DNA from 2 places in the Janthinobacterium sp. GL_088 genome. Region 1 is predicted to be linked to the other one. Evidence: predicted binding sites of a transcription regulator. Region 1 holds the regulator's gene; the other holds the start of a gene.
The links. The regulator sigma-54, encoded in region 1, starts transcription at its own class of promoters, with help from an activator protein. The targets are predictions, from matches to a motif close to TGGCANGNAANCTGCTTT.
Positions count from the first base shown of each region.

Region 2: AC3IQ7_RS05900 (beta-propeller fold lactonase family protein) is a predicted target of sigma-54. The motif match lies at 2,156-2,173, and genes of this name have one in related genera.

Region 1 is NZ_CM174453.1:803,457-806,814, reverse strand. Features, by position in the region: gene AC3IQ7_RS03590 (3-hydroxyisobutyryl-CoA hydrolase) at 1-523, opposite strand, end outside; gene hpf (ribosome hibernation-promoting factor, HPF/YfiA family) at 659-1,021, opposite strand; gene AC3IQ7_RS03580 (RNA polymerase factor sigma-54) at 1,091-2,569, opposite strand; gene lptB (LPS export ABC transporter ATP-binding protein) at 2,574-3,329, opposite strand; gene lptA (lipopolysaccharide transport periplasmic protein LptA) at 3,329-3,358, opposite strand, start outside.
Region 2 is NZ_CM174453.1:1,295,274-1,298,631, reverse strand. Features, by position in the region: gene adh (aldehyde dehydrogenase) at 1-790, opposite strand, end outside; gene AC3IQ7_RS05900 (beta-propeller fold lactonase family protein) at 1,135-2,091, opposite strand; gene AC3IQ7_RS05895 (TonB-dependent receptor family protein) at 2,296-3,358, shown strand, end outside.

The DNA.
Region 1 (3,358 bases):
TCAGGCCCGTCAAGCCCAGATACAGGCCCAGCTGGCCGGCCAGGCGGGACAGGAAATAACTGCCGCCCACGTCAGGGAACAGGCCGATATTGACTTCCGGCATGGCCATGCGCGTGCGGCCCGTCACGATGCGCAGGCGATTGCCGGGCCCGGCTTGCGCCACGCCCATGCCGCCGCCCATCACCACGCCATCCATCACGGCAATATACGGTTTCGGATAGAAATGAATCACATGATTTAACACGTATTCTTCCGTAAAGAAATCTTCCAGCAGGGCGCTGCCGCCTTGCGGCGTGGCCAGGCCCGCATCGTAAAAGAAACGGATGTCGCCGCCGGCGCACAGGGCTTTTTCGCTGCTGGAACGGATCACGACGGCGTCCACGTGCGGATCATCGCGCCAGGCCAGCAAGGTCGCACTCAGGGCGCGCACCATCTCCAGCGACAGGGAATTCAAGGCTTTCGGACGGTCGAGCACGATGTGCCCGGTGCGGTTGCGGATGGAGGTCTGGACGAAGTCGCTCATGGCAGGCAGGAAAGAAGTGAAAGTGCAAACATTCTAGCGCCTGCGCGGGGAAGATTGCGTTCAACAGGTCCAGGCGCAAAAAAGGGCGCAAGATGTGCGCCCTTAGTTGATCACAACTGCTGGAAGCGGGTGGCCTTAGACGGCGACGACGGCTTCTTCCTCGGAGTTGTCTGGCAGATGCTTGATCGCCTCTTTACCGTGCCCTTGCACTTTGGTTTTGTATTTCATCACTTGCCTATCGAGCTTGTCGATCAGGGTATCGATCGCGGCGTACAGGTCGTGCGCCAAGCTTTCCACATAGACAGTCTTGCCACTCAAACGCAGGTTGACTTCAGCCTTTTGACGTTTTTCTTTCTCTTTGAGGTTATCCACGGTCAGAATCACGGCGATATCGATGACTTGATCGAAATGACGTTTCACGCGCTCCAGCTTCGTTTGTACGTATTCACGGATGGCTGGTGTCACTTCGAGATGATGTCCGCTGATGGTGAGATTCATACACACTCCTAAAGATGATCGGGTTCGTGCGGTCCATCCTATCCGGCCCGCAGAGGAACCGAAAAAAACTTACAAACACTTACGCAGGCTCACTGGCGGAATTTTCAACGCTTCCCGGTATTTGGCAACAGTACGTCGCGCAATCACCATGCCTTGTTCCCCCAGCATGTCCGCAATCTTACTGTCGGATAAAGGATTTTTAGGGTCTTCTGCTCCTGTCAGTTGCACGATCAATGCCCGTATCGCCGTCGATGACGCTTCGCCCCCCGCTTCGGTGGCGACGTGGCTACCAAAGAAATATTTCAACTCGAACATGCCGTGCGGGGTCAGCATGTACTTTTGAGTTGTTACCCGCGAGATAGTACTCTCGTGTAAACCCAGTGTATCAGCTATTTCACGGAGCACAAGGGGGCGCATGGCAACGGCCCCATGCGAGAAAAAGTTCTTTTGTCTTTCTACTATCGCCTGTGCCACGCGCAGGATCGTGTCGAAGCGCTGGCGCATATTCTTGATCAGCCACTTGGCTTCCTGCAACTGTGCGCCCATGGCGCCCTCGCCCTTGCCCTGCTTGAGCAAGTTGGCGTACATGGCGTTGACACGCAGGCGCGGCATGACGTCGTTGTTCAGGGTCACTTGCCAGCCATTGCGCGCGCGCTTGACGACGACGTCGGGCACCACGTAATCGGAGACGTCCGAGGCGAATACGGCGCCCGGATGCGGATTGCACTGGCGAATCACCGTCTGCGCCTCGCGCAAGTCTTCATCGTCGCAATCGAGGGCTTTTTTCAGCTTGTTGAAATCGCGCTGGGCAAACCAGGCCAGGTGCTTTTCGACGATGACGAGGGCCATGCGCCGCGTCACCATGGCGATGTGCGGCAAGCGCTTGATTTGCAGCGCCAGGCATTCGGACGCATTGCGCGCGCCCACGCCGGGCGGATCGAAACTTTGCAGCAGCGACAAAGCCGTGCGCATCTCGTCGGTGTCGATTTCCAGCTCTTCCGGCAGGCGTGCCAGGATGTCGTCGAGCGACTCTTCCAGGTAGCCATTGTCGTCGAGCGCGTCGATGATCAGCTCGACCAGCGCGCGATCGCGCAATTCCAGCACCGTCACGCGCATCTGCTCCATCAGGTGCTCGCGCAGGGTGCAGTGATGGGCCTCCAGTTGCGGACGCGAATCTTCATCGTCGGGCGCCTTGCCCCGGCTCGCCTCGCTCCAGTCGCTGTCGCCGCCCTCGGCGGCGGCCGGGCTGTCGCCCGCCTCGCCATCAAAGGTTTCCGCTTCGGCCGGCGCGGCGGGCGCGTCCTGGCCTGGCGGCTGGGGTGGCGCTTCGGCCGGCGCTGCCGTGGAACTCAAGGCCCCGTCGGACAGCAGGCGCAGCGAACGGTCGAGCGGATCGTCGAGGCGTTCAAGCAAGGGATTATCCGTCAGCAATTGCTCTAATTCCTGGTGCAATTCCAGGGTAGACAATTGCAACAGGCGTATCGATTGCTGCAACTGCGGCGTCAGTGCCAGGTGCTGCGAAGTGCGCAGCTGCAATGATTGTTTCATTGGCTTACATGCGGAAGTGTTCGCCCAGATAGACCCGGCGTACCGACTCGTTCGCGATGATGTCGTCGGGGCGTCCCGACGCCAGCACCGAACCCTGGTTGATGATGTAGGCACGGTCGCAAATACCCAGCGTCTCGCGCACATTATGATCGGTGATCAGCACGCCGATATTGCGCTCCTTCAAGAAACGCACGATGCGCTGGATCTCGATCACGGCGATCGGATCGACGCCGGCGAACGGCTCGTCGAGCAGCACGAAACGGGGATCGGTGGCCAGCGCACGGGCAATTTCCACGCGGCGGCGTTCGCCACCGGACAGCGACAGCGCCTGGTTCTCGCGCAGCTTTTCAATCTGCAAGTCAGCCAGCAATTTATCCAGCCGCTCCTCGATCTCGGCCTTCGTCAGCGGACGGCCTTCGACGGTCTGGATTTCCAGCACGGCGCGGATATTGTCTTCCACCGTCAGCTTGCGGAAGACGGATGCTTCCTGCGGCAGGTAGGACAGGCCCATCTGCGCGCGGCGGTGGATCGGCAGGCTGGAAATGTCCACGCCGCTGATATCGATGCTGCCGCCATCGGACGGCACCAGGCCGACGATCATGTAGAACGATGTGGTCTTGCCGGCGCCGTTCGGGCCCAGCAAACCCACCACTTCGCCGCATTCGACTTGCAGCGAAACATCATGCACGACTTGCCGCTTGCCATAGGTTTTTTGCAGACCGCGAACGATCAGGGTGCTGCCGCAACGTGTATTGTCCATTATTTCTTTCCTGGCGCGGGCGTGGCCGG
Region 2 (3,358 bases), 490 kb from region 1:
CCAGCTCCAGGGTGACGGGAATCAGGTTTTGCGCGGCGTAACCCATGATCAGGCGGCCCGTGCCCGTTTCGCCCGTAAAGGCGATCTTGGCGATGCGCTTGCTCGACGCCAACGGCTTGCCCGCTTCCAGGCCGAAACCGTTGATGATATTCAGCACGCCCGGCGGCAGCAGATCACCGATCAGCTCGATCAACACCATGATGGATGCCGGCGTCTGCTCGGCTGGTTTCAAGACGACACAATTGCCGGCGGCCAGGGCTGGCGCCAGTTTCCACACGGCCATCAGAATCGGGAAATTCCACGGGATGATCTGCCCCACGACACCCAGCGGCTCATGGTAGTGATAGGCATAGGTTTCCGCATCGATTTGTGCGACGGAACCTTCCTGCGCGCGGATGCATCCGGCGAAGTAACGGAAATGGTCGATGGCCAGCGGAATGTCGGCATTCATCGTTTCGCGGATCGGCTTGCCGTTGTCGATGGTTTCCGCCGTGGCGATCAGGCTCAGGTTCTGTTCGATGCGGTCGGCGATGCGGTTCAGGATATTGGCGCGCTCGGCAGGCGAAGTCTTGCCCCAGGCATCCTTGGCGGCATGCGCGGCGTCCAGCGCCAGCTCGACGTCTTCGGCCGTGGAACGGGCGATTTCGCAAAACGGCAAGCCCGTGATCGGCGTAATGTTGGGAAAGTATTCACCTTTTACTGGTGCAACGAATTTGCCGCCGATGTAATTGTCATAGCGTTGTTTGAAGGGATTGGCTACGCCCAGTTTGCTGATGTCTGCGAGATTCATGTCGTCCTCTATCGGGTTAATTAGAATGGAATTACTTAATTAAAATCAAACGTCCTGGTACAGATGGGGGGAGTACACGGAGTCTTCCGCAAATGCCGTGCCAGCTCACCATCCCACTACAAACTTAGCCGGTTTTACCCTTGTTACAAGGGCGTGGCGTCAACACCGGCGCGCTTTTCAGCGCACGCCCCGGGCAAGAAGGCAGGCGTGGGTGTGTGTGCGTTTTGAACAAGGTGGCGCCGTCCTGTTCCAATCCGCGCCAGCCCTGCTGCACCGCTCCGTCGCCGCTGCACAATGGAACAGGTGTACCAGACTGGAACACCTGCGCCAGTGCCACCAAGGCATCAACGAATCACCACGCCCCAGGGCAATTCACCCACGGTAATATCGGCCACCTTCTGCGCGCTGGCCGTGTCGATGACGGAAACGCTGTTCGAACGGCCATTGGCCACGTACAGCTTGGCGCCATCGGGCGTGAGGGCCATATTCCACGGGCGCTTGCCGACGGGAATGGTGGCCGTCACCTTGTTGCTGGCCGTATCGATCACCATCACCGTGCCGTCGATGCCGTTCGAGACATACACCTGCCTGCCGCTGGGGTGGACGGCGATACCATTCGCATTCTTGCCAGCTGGAATGGTGGCAATCGCCTTGCGCGCGGCCATGTCGATCACATACACGGCATTGACCAGTTCACACGCCACATAGGCGCGGCCCGAGTCCGGACTGAAGCCGATGCCGCGCGGACGCAATCCCACGGCGATGGACGCCACCTGGCGGCGTTGCGCCACATCAATGACATCGACTTGCTCGGCCTCTTCCGCGCTGACCAGCAGCCAGCGCCCATCGGGGCTGAAGACGGCGTGTTCCGGATTGCGTCCCTGCACCTGGATGTCGGCGAGCAAGCTACCCGTATGGCCGTCGAGCAAGGCCACGCTATTGTTTTCCTCGACGGCCACGGCCACATGACTACCGTCTTGCGAGGCGCTGACGCCTTCGGGCGACTTGCCCAGCGCCACCGTGCGCACGGGCGCGCCGCCAGTGTTATCGATCAGCAGCAAGGCGCTGCTGGCTGCGTCAGTGACAAACAATTGCCGCCCGCTGGGGTCGGCGGCGATACCGCGCGGACGCTTGCCCGCCACGATCTGGCGCACGACCTGGTCGGTGGCCGTATCGATCACGCTCAAGGTGCCCGACTTTTCATTGGGAACATAGGCAAAGGGAGCGGCTTGGACGGCGGTGCTGGCGAGCGCCGGCAACAGCCAGCACACCTGGCGCAAGCGCGAGAAGAAGTTGGGCATAATCACCTTTTCAATGGAAAAACACAGGAAAAGCGCGCTGCATCGGCGCATCTGAACATTGCTGTATGCAAACGCCGTGCCACTGACACGCGTATAATTTCCGCCCACCAATGGAGACATGGCAGGCATATTGCTTGATACAACTATGCAGACCTGTGGCGCTCACGCGCTCAAGCAGGCTTTTATTCACATTGGAGAATCCGCATGCAGCATCGTTTCCGCCTGAACACCATCGCCAGCCTGTTTGTCGCCGGCAGCGCCACCCTGGCCCCCCACGTCTTTGCCGCCGAGGCAGCTGACCCGGCCAACGGGCAACTGATGGATACGGTAGTCGTCAGCGGCAGCCGCATCGCCCACCCCAGCCAGGAAGTGCCGGCGTCCATCGACGTGGTCGACAGCGCCCGCATCCAGGATGGGCAAATCCGCGTCAACGCGTCAGAAGCGCTGGCGGCCGTGCCGGGGCTGGTCGTGCAAAACCGCCAGAACTACGCGCAAGACTTGCAAATCTCGTCGCGCGGCTTCGGCGCACGCTCGGCCTTTGGCGTGCGCGGCGTCAAGCTGATCAGCGATGGCATTCCTGCCAGCATGCCGGACGGCCAGGGTCAGGCCGCCACCTTCAACCTCGATACGGCCGAGCGCATCGAAGTGCTGCGCGGACCGTTTTCTGCCATCTACGGCAACCATTCGGGCGGCGTGATCCAGCTGTTTTCCATGGATGGGCAAAATCCCCCGTCCGTCGAACTGAATGTCACGGGCGGCAGCTACGGCACCAGCAAGGTGGACTTGACGGCACAAGGCCAGGCAGGCGGCATTGGCTACGTGCTCGACGGCTCGCGTTTCCGCACGGACGGCTTCCGCGACCACAGCGCCGCCACGCGCGAACAGGCATTCGGCAAGATCACCGTCAAGCCCACGGCGGACAGCAAGCTGACCATCGTCGCCAACAGCCTGCATCAAGGCAACACGCAAGATCCGCTGGGTGCCACCTGGCCCACGTTTGCCGCCGATCCGCGCGCCGGCGAAATCGACGCGACGGATACGCAAAATCCGAAACGCACCCTGGCCGAACGCTACAACACGCGCAAGAGCATCGACCACCAGCAAATCGGGGCCACCTATGAACAATCGTTCGGCGATGACCGCCTGCATGTGATGGTGTATGGCGGCAACCGCGACGTGATCCAGTACCAGGCTTTTACCAAAGGCTTCCAGGCGCCGCCCAGCCATTCAGGCGGTGTGGTTGACTTCCAGCGACAGTTCTATGGCA